Regions from separate parts of the Pseudomonas sp. 1121_17 genome, predicted to be linked through region 3. Evidence: riboswitches for the same ligand, from Rfam matches in the RefSeq annotation. Region 3 holds a riboswitch; each other region holds the start of a gene.

The links. Region 3 has a riboswitch for cobalamin ahead of FW789_RS21385 (ABC transporter substrate-binding protein). Riboswitches for the same ligand answer to the same signal wherever they lie in the genome.
Region 1: linked by a shared signal. The riboswitch ahead of cobO (cob(I)yrinic acid a,c-diamide adenosyltransferase) and the one ahead of FW789_RS21385 (ABC transporter substrate-binding protein) in region 3 are both predicted to bind cobalamin.
Region 2: linked by a shared signal. The riboswitch ahead of FW789_RS05750 (CbtB domain-containing protein) and the one ahead of FW789_RS21385 (ABC transporter substrate-binding protein) in region 3 are both predicted to bind cobalamin.

Annotation. Positions count from the first base shown of each region.
Region 1 is NZ_VXCX01000001.1:9,484-13,689, reverse strand. Features, by position in the region: gene FW789_RS00070 (cobyrinate a,c-diamide synthase) at 1-1,114, opposite strand, end outside; gene cobO (cob(I)yrinic acid a,c-diamide adenosyltransferase) at 1,111-1,722, opposite strand; cobalamin riboswitch at 1,842-1,994, opposite strand; gene FW789_RS00060 (hypothetical protein) at 2,145-2,723, shown strand; gene FW789_RS00055 (PQQ-dependent sugar dehydrogenase) at 2,805-4,121, shown strand.
Region 2 is NZ_VXCX01000002.1:191,334-195,539, forward strand. Features, by position in the region: gene FW789_RS05725 (response regulator transcription factor) at 1-120, opposite strand, end outside; gene FW789_RS05730 (DUF1272 domain-containing protein) at 348-590, opposite strand; gene cobM (precorrin-4 C(11)-methyltransferase) at 652-1,407, opposite strand; gene FW789_RS05740 (cobalamin biosynthesis protein) at 1,438-1,842, opposite strand; gene FW789_RS05745 (CbtA family protein) at 1,842-2,531, opposite strand; gene FW789_RS05750 (CbtB domain-containing protein) at 2,542-2,727, opposite strand; cobalamin riboswitch at 2,827-3,050, opposite strand; cobalamin riboswitch at 3,168-3,364, shown strand; gene cobW (cobalamin biosynthesis protein CobW) at 3,465-4,206, shown strand, end outside.
Region 3 is NZ_VXCX01000014.1:45,898-50,103, reverse strand. Features, by position in the region: gene FW789_RS21390 (DUF1624 domain-containing protein) at 1-1,108, shown strand, start outside; cobalamin riboswitch at 1,137-1,337, shown strand; gene FW789_RS21385 (ABC transporter substrate-binding protein) at 1,465-2,478, shown strand; gene FW789_RS21380 (FecCD family ABC transporter permease) at 2,475-3,491, shown strand; gene FW789_RS21375 (ABC transporter ATP-binding protein) at 3,488-4,206, shown strand, end outside.

The DNA of each region.
Region 1 (4,206 bases), on a different contig from region 3:
GCAGGGTGCCTTCGGGCAGTTCCACCGCTTGCAGGGCCAGTGCTGCCAGGCGCTTCTGCATCACCGCCTCGCCAGTCAACAAACCAACCAGCGCGGCGCGTTCACCGGCAACATCGGTCAGGTTTTCAAGCAGGTAGAGCATGCCGCCGCACTCGGCCAAAAGCGGCTTGCCAACATTATGGTGAGCGCGAATCGCGTCCAGCATCGGCGTATTGGCGGCCAGCGCATGATGGTGCAATTCGGGGTAGCCGCCTGGCAGATAGAGGCTGTCGACCTGCGGCAGCTCGCTGTCGTGCAGCGGCGAGAAAAACTCCAGCTGAGCCCCCATGGCCCGCAGCAAGTCGAGGTTGGCGCCATAGATGAAGGCAAATGCTTCGTCTTGCGCCACACCGATGCGCACCCCGGCCAACGAGGGCAACGGTGCTGGCAAAGCGGGGCCATCGAAGCTCACCGCTGGCGGCAGCGCTGCATCGCAGCTGCCAGCCAGGGCCTCGGCGGCGGCGTCGAGGCGCTGGTCAAGGTCGTTCAGTTCGCTGGCTTGCACCAGGCCCAGGTGGCGACTCGGCAGCTCGATGCCGCGCTCGCGCGACAGCCCGCCGTACCAGCGCAGGCCTTCGGTCAGGCTGCCTTCAAGTAGTTGCGCGTGGCGCAGGCTGCCAACCCGATTGGCCAGCACCCCGGCGAACGGCAAATCGGCCTGGTAGCGTGCCAGGCCCAGGGCCAGCGCACCAAAGGTCTGGGCCATGGCGGTACCGTCGATCACCGCCAGCACCGGAACGCCGAAATGGCGCGCCAGATCAGCGCTGGACGGAGTGCCATCGAACAAGCCCATGACCCCTTCGATGAGGATCAGGTCGGCCTCGCCGGCAGCTTCCCAGAGCAGTCGCCGGCTCTCTTGCGCGCCAATCATCCACAGATCGAGCTGGTACACCGGTGCGCCGCTGGCCCGCTCCAGAATCATCGGGTCGAGAAAGTCCGGACCGCACTTGAACACCCGCACCTTGCGCCCGAGGTTGCGGTGCAAGCGCGCCAGGGCTGCGGTCACGGTGGTCTTGCCCTGCCCGGAAGCGGGCGCTGCGATCAGCACCGCCGGGCACCGGCGCGGGTCACTCATAGTTCCACGCCCTTCTGGGCGCGGATACCGGCCTGGAAGGCGTGCTTGAGCATGCCCATCTCGGTAACGGTGTCGGCCAGTTCGACCATTTCCGGTTTGGCGCCGCGGCCGGTGACGATCACGTGCTGCATTGGTGGACGAGCCTGAATGTCACTGAGCACCTGGTCCAGATCGAGGTAACCATGCTTGAGGGCGATGTTCAGCTCATCCAGCACAACGAAATGAATCGACGGGTCCTGCAGCATTTGCCGCGATACCGCCCAGGCGGCTTCTGCCGCGGCGATGTCGCGCTGGCGGTCCTGGGTTTCCCAGGTAAAGCCCTCGCCCATCACGTGGTAGCGCACCTGCTCGGGGAAACGGCGGAAGAACAGCTCCTCGCCGGTGCTGTTGCGGCCCTTGATGAACTGCACCACGCCGCACTGCATGTCATGGCCCAGCGCGCGGGCGAGCATGCCGAAAGCCGAGCTGCTTTTGCCCTTGCCATTACCGGTCAGCACCAGCAGCAGGCCGCATTGATTGGGAGAGTTGGCGATACGCTCGTCGATGATCGCCTTTTTGCGCTGCATGCGCGCCAGGTGACGTTCGTCGCGTTCGGGGTTGTCGCTCATAAGGTTCTCCGCAAGTGCCTGCGCGCGCACCGGGCGGCGACAGATCGAAAGGCAGGCAAACGGAGAACGCGCAGGCGCCGTGGCGCAAACCACAGTGAACTGTGCATCACCCTCCGTGATGCCGTTGGCAGTAACAGGCCGGTCTCCGGGCTCGTGAGCGCTACGTACGCGGCTCACCTACCGTTGCGGGGGCAGCGCCGGACTGGTACCGGCTTCCCAGTTTCACCCCGCCAGACCGCCGTCCGCAGGGCACCTGAAACACGCCGCGAAGGTTAGAGGGTTGCACCGGGAGCGTCAATGAAACAAGGCCGGTTTGGCCTGGATCAATGGCCGATTCGACAGTACAGCGCAGACTGCTAGCATTGACATCATATCGCCATCACTGTAGCTGACCGCGATAATCACAATAAGGAGTGCGCAGCATGCAAGGTCTGATCATCAACAACCCGCGCCTGGAGTTTTTGCGTCCTGCCCTGGAGCGCTGGGTCGACTGCATCGATCGCTTCGCCGAACTCAACCATGCCAGCGACGCGCCGTACTGGCATGGTGCAGCGGCCAACGTCGGCCTGCTGGCTGCCGCCGCCTGGCAAGCCGAGCTGGTCGCCCTGACCCAGTTTGCCAGCAGCAAGCAACGCGAAGAAGGCGAGCGCGAAGGCCGTTGTGACCTGACCATCAGCACCGCCGAGGAGTCGATCCACACGCACGCCAGCCAGCGCTGGCCGCGCATTGCCCGGCTCGACCTGACCGCCGCCCTGCAAGAAACCACCAGCGCCGCCAAGCCGATTGCCTATGCCAGCCAGCTCAAAGCCGGGGCGCTGTTCGTCAGCCCGTGGAAAGCCGGCCAGCACGCCAGCCCGGAAGAACTCCAGGACCTGGTCGATGACCTGCAAAAGCACACCGCCTGCGCCGTTGCCTGGTACTTCCCGTACGCCTATCGCAAGCTGCACAACGAGCTCGGCCAGTATTTCCCAGGTGTTGCATTGCTGTTCAAGCAAGCGTGAAGCACCCCTGCGCCGCGCCGGGTTGAACCTCGCCCGGCGGCTATGGTTCTGTATGCCATAGCCCTTGTCGAGAGCCCGCCCATGAACAGAATGCGCAGTGCCGTTGTGCTCGCCTTGCTCGCAGGCCTCGGCGGCTGCGGCGAGACCGCCAGCCTCAGGGTCAACGATGGCATCGGCCCCACACCGCAGTTACCGGCGCCAAACAAAACCCTGTTGCCAACCGTCAACGTCGCGCCAGCGGTCGGCTGGCCGCAGGGTGGCAAACCGGTTGCAGCGGCCGGCACTCAGGTTGCGCTATTTGCCGACCACCTCGACCATCCGCGCTGGCTGTATGTGCTGCCCAATGGCGACGTGCTGGTCGCCGAAACCAACGCACCGGCCAAGCCGGACGACAGCAAAGGCCTGCGCGGCTGGTTCATGAAACGAGCCATGTCCTTGGCCGGTGCAGGCGTCCCCACCGCCAACCGCATCACCCTGCTGCGCGACCGCGACCATGACGGCGTTGCCGAAACCCGCAGCCGCTTTATCGAAGGGCTCAACTCGCCCTTCGGCATGGTGTTGGTAGGCAAGGACCTGTACATCGCCGATACCGACAAGCTGCTGCGCTTCGATTACGTGACCGACGCGTTGCAGATCGACGGGCGCGGGCAGAAGGTCATCGACCTGCCGGGTGGCACCCTCAATCACCACTGGACCAAGAACGTGATTGCCAGCCCCGACGGGCGCAAGCTGTACGTCACGGTAGGCTCCAACAGCAACGTGGCAGAGAACGGCATGCAGCAAGAGCAAGGCCGCGCGGCGATCTGGGAAGTGGACCGCGCCACCGGCAGCCACCGCATCTTCGCCTCCGGGCTGCGCAACCCGAATGGATTGGCCTGGCAGCCGCAATCCGGGGCGCTATGGACGGCAGTCAACGAGCGCGACGAGATCGGCAGCGACCTGGTCCCGGACTACATCACCTCGGTCAAGGATGGCGGTTTCTACGGCTGGCCGTACAGCTACTACGGGCAGCACGTAGACGTGCGGGTGCAACCACAAGACCCAGCCAAAGTCGCCCAGGCGCTGGTACCGGATTACGCCGTGGGGCCACATACCGCTTCGCTTGGCCTGGCCTTCATCGAGCCGGGTTTATTGCCCGCACCGTTTGGCCGTGGCGCGCTGATTGGTCAACACGGCTCGTGGAACCGCAAGCCACACAGTGGTTACAAAGTGATCTTTGTGCCGTTCGATGCGAATGGCAAGCCGGCAGGCCAGGCAATAGACCTGCTGAGCAGTTTCTTGAATGAACAGGGTGAGGCAATGGGCCGGCCGGTTGGCGTGGTCAGCGATCAGAGCGAAGGCGTGCTGGTGGCTGATGATGTGGGCAACGTAATCTGGCGAGTGAGCGCAGCGAAGTAACTGAAAAAGCCACTCAGCCACTGCTTTTGACTCTCGCCCTTGATCTGCGCCAGCGCAGCGAGGCGTGCTCTTGACCTTGATCTGC
Region 2 (4,206 bases), on a different contig from region 3:
TTCCACGGCTTCCTTACCGTCTTCGGCGGTGCCAATGACTCGAAAACGTTCGCGCTCAAGCAGCATGCGTACAGCCGTTAGAACGATTGGGTGGTCATCGACCAGCAGCACGGTAGTCATTGCTAGCTCCTGTGGTGAAGAGGGTCCGTTGCCTGAATCACACAGGAACGTAGCTGAGGGTTGATCCGCAAACCTCAGGCAGCGCGCAAGATACGTCGATTCTCAGTCCGTGGTAATGCCGAGTATAGGCGTGATGAACAAACCAGGTGATTCTGAGGAAAATTCCTACAAAAAAGTACGGTAACAATCCGGATGTGGCAGGCCTTCCGGCCTGCCGGCGGTAGGAATCAGGGGCAGGGCGCGTGGTCTTTGATGACGCGCTTAGTGGAGGCGGGGTTGTTGCTCAGTGCGTTACCAACGCGGGTCGGCCGGCTTTGCAGCTGACCAGCGCAGTTCGGGCAGCGTCCGTGCAGACGTTGTTCGGCACAGCTACGGCAATACGTGCATTCGAACGAGCAGATCATTGCATCCGGGCTGTCGCCGGGCAGTTCGACGGCGCAGCATTCACAGTTGGGGCGTAGTTCCAGCATGGGCGTGGTTCCGATAGCAACAAGGTTGGTCGAGTCTGCTCTGCGCTGGCGGCGCTGGCAATCAGCCGTTGCCGGGGCGATACAGGTGAGCGTGGCCGGCGCGATACAGGGCTGATTCGGCGAACGGTGTATCCCCCAGGACGTGACCGACCAGGATCAGCGCAGTTCGCCGAAAATCCCGTGTACTGATCAGTTCGACGATGTCCGCCAGCGTGCCTCTGACCCAGTCCTGATCAGGCCAGGTGGCGCGATGGATGACCGCAACCGGGCAGTCAGCACCGTAATGTGGCAGCAGCTCTGCAACGATCCGTGGCAGGTGCTTGACGCCGAGGTGAATCGCCAGGGTGCTGCCATGCCGGGCCAGATCGCCGAGTTGTTCGCCGGCGGGCATCGGCGAGCTGTCGCCGTAACGGGTGAGGATGACCGTTTGGGCGATGCCCGGCAGGGTCAGTTCACAACCCAGCAGTGCGGCGCTGGCCGCCGTTGCCGTTACCCCAGGGATGATCTGGTAGTCGATGCCCAGCTCGCGCAAGTGACGGATCTGCTCGCCGATGGCGCCATACAGGCTCGGGTCACCGCTGTGCACCCGCGCCACATCTTGGCCTAACGCATGCGCGCTGTGCATGGCGTCGATGATCTGCTCAAGGTGCAGTTCGGCGCTGTTGATGACAGTTTCGGCGCTGTGACCCTCGAGCACTGCGGCGGGGACCAGCGAGCCCGCGTAGATGATCACCGGGCAGTGCCGGATCAGGCGCTGGCCTTTGACCGTGATCAGTTCCGGATCGCCCGGGCCGGCGCCGATGAAGTAGACCGTCATGGCAAATCCTTGCAAATAAGATGGAGGCGATTATCCAGCACTGGCGAGGGCGAGGGTAGCGCCCGCCAACGTTTGCCGGGTGAGCACCAGCCGCGCGCTGCCGTGAGCATGCGCGGCAAAGGCCAGGGCGGTGCTTTCGGCTACGCCCCAGCAGCCGCTGTGGGCGAAGGCTGTAGCGGAGTGCTGGCTGAGCTGGGGGGCAAAACGCTGCAACTGCTCTGCGGGAAAAAACTCCAGCGCCAGTTGCAGGCGATCGGCCAGTTGATGCAGGCCAGCCTCGCTGACTTTCAGCTCGATACTGGCGATGCCCTGCACTGCATGCAGGGTTAAGCCAAGGCTGGCAAGACTTTGTAGCAGCAGGGCCTCAAGCAGGTCGGCGGGGCAGCCCTTGCGGCAGCCAACGCCGACATACACGGCGGGTCGCGGCTCAGACATCAAGCCTGCCGCGAACGGCGGAACAACCACGCACTGAGCAAGCCCAAGGCAATCCAGAAGGCGGCATTGGTCAGCCACGAGGCGATTTTGAACTGGGTTGCCAGGGCCTCAGGCGCAAGACTTTCATGCACGCTCGGCTGCGGCGCGCCGATCACGTGTGGCAGCGCCAACAGCAGTACGCCGACTACCTTCAGCAGCCAATGCTGGGCAAACACAATCAGGCCCAGGCCGACCGCAGTTGCGGCCGCAGTGCCGATCCACCAGGTCTGACGTTGGCCAAGGTTGGCTGCCGCCGTGCCCGGCAGCTCGGCCGGCAAGCCCAGGGTTGGCGCCAGGCAGAACACGGCAAAACCGGCCAGGCCCCACAGCGCTCCGGTGGCGACCCGGTTGGGTTCGCGCAGGCTGTACAGCGCTGCCAGCATCAGGGCAAAGCCGACCGCAACCACCAGGTTGCCGCCGGTGGTGGCCAGCACGCGCTGCCAGCCGTCTTCAGGCGCCCAGGCTTCGGCGCTGTGCTCGTGGGCAGCAACGGCGCTGTCATCATGCTCGTGCTGGCCAGCCGGCGCTGGGCTCTCGAAGGTTTCCGCTTCGAGGATCAACGGGCTGATCCAGAAGCTTTGCAGCAGGGTCAGCAGCAGGGCGGCGAGCAGGCCGCTGAACCCTGCAGTACGGGCAATGCGCGTGATCATGCGAGTCTACTCAGTGGCAGGGGAAGGCAGCGCTGTGGCGCGTATCGTGGGCTGCGTTGTGCACCGCTTCGATGTGCGAGAAACCGGCGAAGTACACCAGGCACAGGCCAACCAGGCTGGCGCCGACGGCGATGACCAGGCGTTGACTGAGGCTGACGGGGGTGGCGATGCTGTGTTTGGCACTGGTGATGGGCATGACGCAATCCTCTGCTTGTTATAGGCAGGGGGCAGGCGCACCGGCCCCGGGCGCGGATGGCCCAGGGCAATGCGACAGCGCCCGCCCACCGCGGGGTGTTGATATTCGACTACGCAGGCCGGTCTCCGGGCTCACGAGGAGGAGCAGGGCTCCTTGAAAAGCGTCACCTTCCCATGCCCTACAGCCTGGCACAGTGGTCAAGACACTTCGCTCGCTTACCGTTGCGGGGGCAGCACCGGAGTAGTCGGGCTCTCTATTGAGGCCAGCGACGCACCGGTTTCCCGTTTCACCCCATAGGGGGCACCTGAACGCAAGGCGCTAGCAAACCATGCCGCAGCGGCGCGCTGCAAGTGACAAGTTGCACGCCAGTGTGCATTCAGCCGCCTATATAAGGCAGATGACAGCCCCTAAAGCCGCTTGCAGCTTGCCGCCGGGGTGCGTAGCCTTGTCTGCTTCGAGGTTCTCCGGCGTGGCCGGAGCTAAGACGGGAACGCGGTCAAGCCGCGGCTGCCCCCGCAACTGTAAGCACTGATCAGGATCGACACAGCCACTGCGCCTTGCGCGGGAAGGCGTCATCTAACCGGCCCGGCGCCGGTGCGGTGCAAGCCAGGAGACCTGCCTCGAGACGATTTCGACTTTAATCCGGGCGGGGTGATCCGGAGGCGAACAAGCCCGGCTGTGACAGCCTGCGGCGCTCGTCCTGCATGCCCGCGCCATTCTGCCAAGGGCACGCATCCATGAAAACACTGGCCAAACTCCCCGTCACCATCGTCACCGGCTTCCTCGGCTCGGGCAAAACCACGTTGCTGCGGCACATGCTCGACAACGCCCAGGGTAGGCGCATCGCGGTGATCGTCAACGAGTTCGGCGAACTCGGTATCGACGGCGAAATCCTTAAACAATGCACCATCGGCTGTACCGAAGAAGAAGCCTACGGGCGTGTCTTCGAGCTGGCCAACGGCTGCCTGTGCTGCACCGTGCAGGAAGAGTTCTTCCCGGTCATGCGTGAACTGGTGGCACGTCGCGGCGATCTGGACCACATTCTGATCGAAACCAGCGGCCTGGCCTTGCCCAAACCGCTGGTGCAAGCCTTCCAGTGGCCAGAAATCCGCAACGCCTGCACGGTCGATGCGGTGATCACCGTGGTCGACAGCCCGGCAGTGGCTGCCGGCACCTTCGCAGCGTTCCCTGACCAGGTCGATGCCCAGCGCAAGCTCGACCCGAACCTGGATCATGAGTCGCCGCTGCACGAACTGTTTGCCGACCAGCTGGCCAGCGCTGACCTGGTGGTGCTGAACAAGGCTGACCTGATCGACGCCGAAGGCCTGGCCAAGGTTCGCGCCGAAGTCTGCGAAGAGCTGCCGCCGGCGGTCAAGGTCATCGAAGCCAGCAGCGGCCGCCTGCCGCTGGATGTGCTGCTGGGCCTGGGTGCCGAATCGGAAGCGCACATTGATGGGCGCCGAACTCATCATGACAGCC
Region 3 (4,206 bases):
CCTGCGCGGGTTGGTCATTCTGTTCATGCTGCTCGATCACGTACGCGAGACCTTCTTCATGCATCACCAGGTGGTTGACCCGATGACCATCGAAAGCACCGAACCTTCGTTGTTTTTCAGCCGCACCCTGGCGCATCTGTGTGCCCCGGTGTTCGTCCTGCTGACCGGTCTTTCGGCCTGGCTGTATGGCGAGAAGTATCAAGGCCGCGGCGCCACGTCGGCGTTCCTGTTCAAGCGCGGACTGTTTCTGGTGGTGCTGGAATTCACCCTGGTCAACTTCGCCTGGACCTTCCAGTTGCCCCCGACGGTGATCTACATGCAGGTGATCTGGGCGATCGGCGTGAGCATGATCGCGCTGTCACTGCTGGTCTGGCTGCCACGCCCGGTGCTGATCGCGCTCGGTGCACTGATCATCGCCGGGCATAACCTGCTCGACGGCGTGCACTTTGCGCCCGGCTCGGTCATGCATGTGCCGTGGGCGATCCTGCATGACCGCGGCTGGCTGGAGGTGTCCGACAGCCTGCGCATGCGCACCTCCTACCCAGTGCTGCCGTGGATTGGTGTAATTGCCTTTGGCTACGCCCTCGGCCCGTGGTTCGCCCGCAGCAGCGTCGCCGGCGTGCGCCAACGGCGCTTGCTGCTGGCGGGTGTAGCGGCCCTGCTCGGCTTCCTCGGCCTGCGCCTGCTCAATGGCTACGGCGAAGCGCCGTGGAGCAGCTACCCAAGCCTGATGCAGACCGTGATGAGCTTTTGCAACATCACCAAGTACCCGCCATCACTACTGTTCCTGGCACTGACGCTGGGCGCCGGGCTGCTGTTGCTACGCGGCTTCGAACGCGCCGGCCAGGCGCGCTGGATCAGTGTGCTGGCGGTGTTCGGCGCGGCGCCGATGTTTTTCTACCTGCTGCACCTGTATGTGCTCAAGCTGCTGTACCTGGCCTGTGTCGCGCTGTTCGGGCTCAATCAGGGTGGTTATTTCGGCTTCGACAGCATCGGCTTCATCTGGCTGACTGCAGTCTTGCTGGCGGCGGCGTTGTACCTGCCGGTGCGCCAGTTTGCCCAACTCAAGGCACGCCGCCGCGACATCAGCTGGCTCAAGTATCTCTGAAAAGCGTTTTCCCCCGGCGGGGTGATGGTCTACCATGCCGCCCGCCGGTTTCCATCACGGAACTAACAGGGAATCCCAGGCCTGCCCTCAATGCAGGCGAAACGGAACTGCCCCCGCAACTGTAAGTGCCGAGCCTGCTCCATCGATGCCACTGGGTTGCTGACCCGGGAAGGCTGGAGCCAGGCCATGACGCACCAGTCAGGAGACCTGCCGGCAAGCATTTACCAACCGGCGGGGTGTCCGGGCTGGCCATCTCCACCCTTCCCAGGGTGCTGCCCGTTGCCGTGCGCAATGGGCAAGGCGATGCCTGTCCGTGGGTTCATTCCCCGCATTGTTCGATAGGAGATCGCCCACCCATGCTGCCCCTTTTCGTGACCCTGCTGGCAGGCCTGAGCCTGTCTGGCCTGGCCCAGGCCGCCGCCACCCACTATCCGCTGACCATCGACAACTGCGGCGCGGTGCAGACCTTTGCCCAGGCGCCGCAGCGCGCAGTGACCATCGGCCAGGCCGGTACCGAAATGCTCTATGCACTAGGCCTGGGCGACAAGCTGGTGGGCACCTCGCTGTGGTTCAACAACGTGCTGCCCGAGTTCAAGGCGCAGAACGACAAGGTCGAGCGCCTCGCTGACAACGATCCAAGCTTTGAAGCAGTGGTCGGCAAGCGCCCGCAACTGGTAGCTGCGCAGTTCGAATGGATGATCGGCGCACAGGGTGTGGTCGGCACCCGTGAGCAGTTCAACGAGCTGAACGTGCCGACCTATGTGCTGCCGTCCGATTGCGAAGGCAAGGACAACCTGGTCGGTGCCGACGGCACCCGGCTGCAGCCGTTCCAGATCGCCAGCATCTACAAAAGCGTCAGCCAACTGGCCGAGATCTTCGACGTGCAGGCGCGTGGCGAAGCGCTCAACAACGAGCTCAAGCAGAGCCTGGACACTGCCCGCAAACAACTGGCCGGCCACGACCTGACGCAGACCTCCGCCCTGTTCTGGTTCTCCAGTGCCGACCTCGACATCGACCCATATGTCGCCGGCCGCCAGGGCGTGGCCGACTTCATGCTGCAGACCCTGGGCGTGCGCAACGTGGTCGAGTCCAGCGAAGAGTGGCCAACGGTTGGCTGGGAAACCCTGGCCAAGGCCAACCCGACCTGGCTGATCATCGCCCGCATGGACCGCCGCCGCTTCCCTGCCGATGACTACCAGAAGAAGCTCGAATTCCTCCGTAGTGACCCCGTCACCAAACACATGGACGCCGTTCGCAAGGGCCGCATCATCGTCCTCGATGCCGACGCGATGCAGGCCGGTATTCGCCTGTTCCGTGGCCTGGAGACGCTGTCCAACGCGTTTGCTTCGGGGAAAGCCGAGCAACCATGATGCGTCTGCTGCCCTACTGCGCCGCTGCCCTGCTCGCCTTGCTGGGGGCGATGCTTGCCGGTATCGCCATTGGTGAAACGCCAGTGGCGCCCAGCGTGGTCTTGCGGGTCCTGGCCAACAACCTGTGGGACGCCGGTTACCCAGTCGACCCGATCGACGCGGGCATCATCTGGAACTATCGCCTGACCCGCACCCTGGTGGCTGCCGCATGCGGCGCCGGGCTGGCGACCTGCGGGGTGATCCTGCAGGCGCTGCTGCGCAATCCGCTGGCCGAGCCGTATCTGCTTGGGTTGTCGGCGGGTGCTTCGACGGGTGCGGTCGCGGTAGCCCTGCTTGGGCTTGGTGGCGCTGCGCTGTCGATGTCGGGCGGCGCGTTCATTGGTGCACTGGCAGCGTTCGGCCTGGTCCTGCTGCTGTCGCGGGCCAGCGGTGCTGGCGGCGGTAATGCCCAGGTGATTCTGGCTGGGATCGCTGGCTCGCAGTTGTTCAGCGCGCTTACGGCATTCTTGATCACCAAGTCGGCGACTGCCGAACAGGCGCGTGGCATTCTGTTCTGGCTGCTGGGTAACCTCAGCGGCGTGCGTTGGCCGTCAGTGTGGCTGGCGGTGCCAGTGGCGCTGCTGGGTTTGGCGGTATGCCTGTGGCATCGGCGCACTCTCGACGCCTTTACCTTCGGCGCCGACTCGGCGGCCTCGCTGGGTATTCCGGTGCGCCGCAGCCAACTGCTGCTGATCAGCTGCGCGGCGCTGGTTACGGCAGTGATGGTATCGATTGTCGGCGCCATCGGCTTTGTCGGCCTGGTCATTCCTCACGCACTGCGCCTGCTGCTCGGCACCGGTCACAGCCGCCTGCTGCCGGCAAGTGCCCTGGGAGGTGCGCTGTTCCTGATCAGCGCCGATATCCTCTCGCGGACCTTGATTCCTGGGCAGGTGATTCCGGTCGGCGTGGTCACTGCGCTGATTGGCGCGCCTCTGTTCGCCTTGATTCTGGTAAGCCGCCGGGGGCGCGCATGACCAACCTCAACACCGTGAATCTCGCGCCGCTCAGTTGCCGAGGCCTTGGCCTGCGTCTGGGTGGCAACGATCTGCTCGAAGCGGTCGAGCTTGAGGTGATCGCCGGGGAAACCCTCGGCGTGGTTGGCCCAAATGGCTCCGGCAAATCGACCCTGCTCAAACTGCTTGCCGGCCTTCTCAAACCGAGCAATGGTGAAGTGCAACTGCTCGGCCAGCCACTGGCGCGCATGCCCCGGCGGCAGATCGCCCAGGTCTTGGCTCTGGTCGAGCAGCAGGCCTACACCAGCGATGCCATCAGCGTGTATGACGCCGTGGCCCTGGGTCGCACACCATGGCTGTCGGCGCTGGCGCCGTACTCCCCCGAGGATCGGCGCATCGTCGAGCAGGCCCTTACCGATCTTGACGCCCTGCATTTGCGCCAGCGCCTCTGGCACAGCCTGTCCGGCGGCGAGCGGCAGCGCGTGCACATCGCCCGCGCCCTGGCCCAGCGGCCGGGCGTGTTGCTGCTCGATGAGCCGACCAACCATCTCGATATCCAGCACCAACTAAGCCTGCTGCAACAGGTCCAGGCGTTGCCGGTGACAACCTTGGTGGCATTGCACGATCTTAACCAGGCACTGACCTGCGACCGCCTCGCGGTGCTCGACCAAGGCCGCCTGGTAGCCCTTGGCAAGCCCCATGAAGTGCTCACGCCAGAGCGCCTGCTGTGCACCTT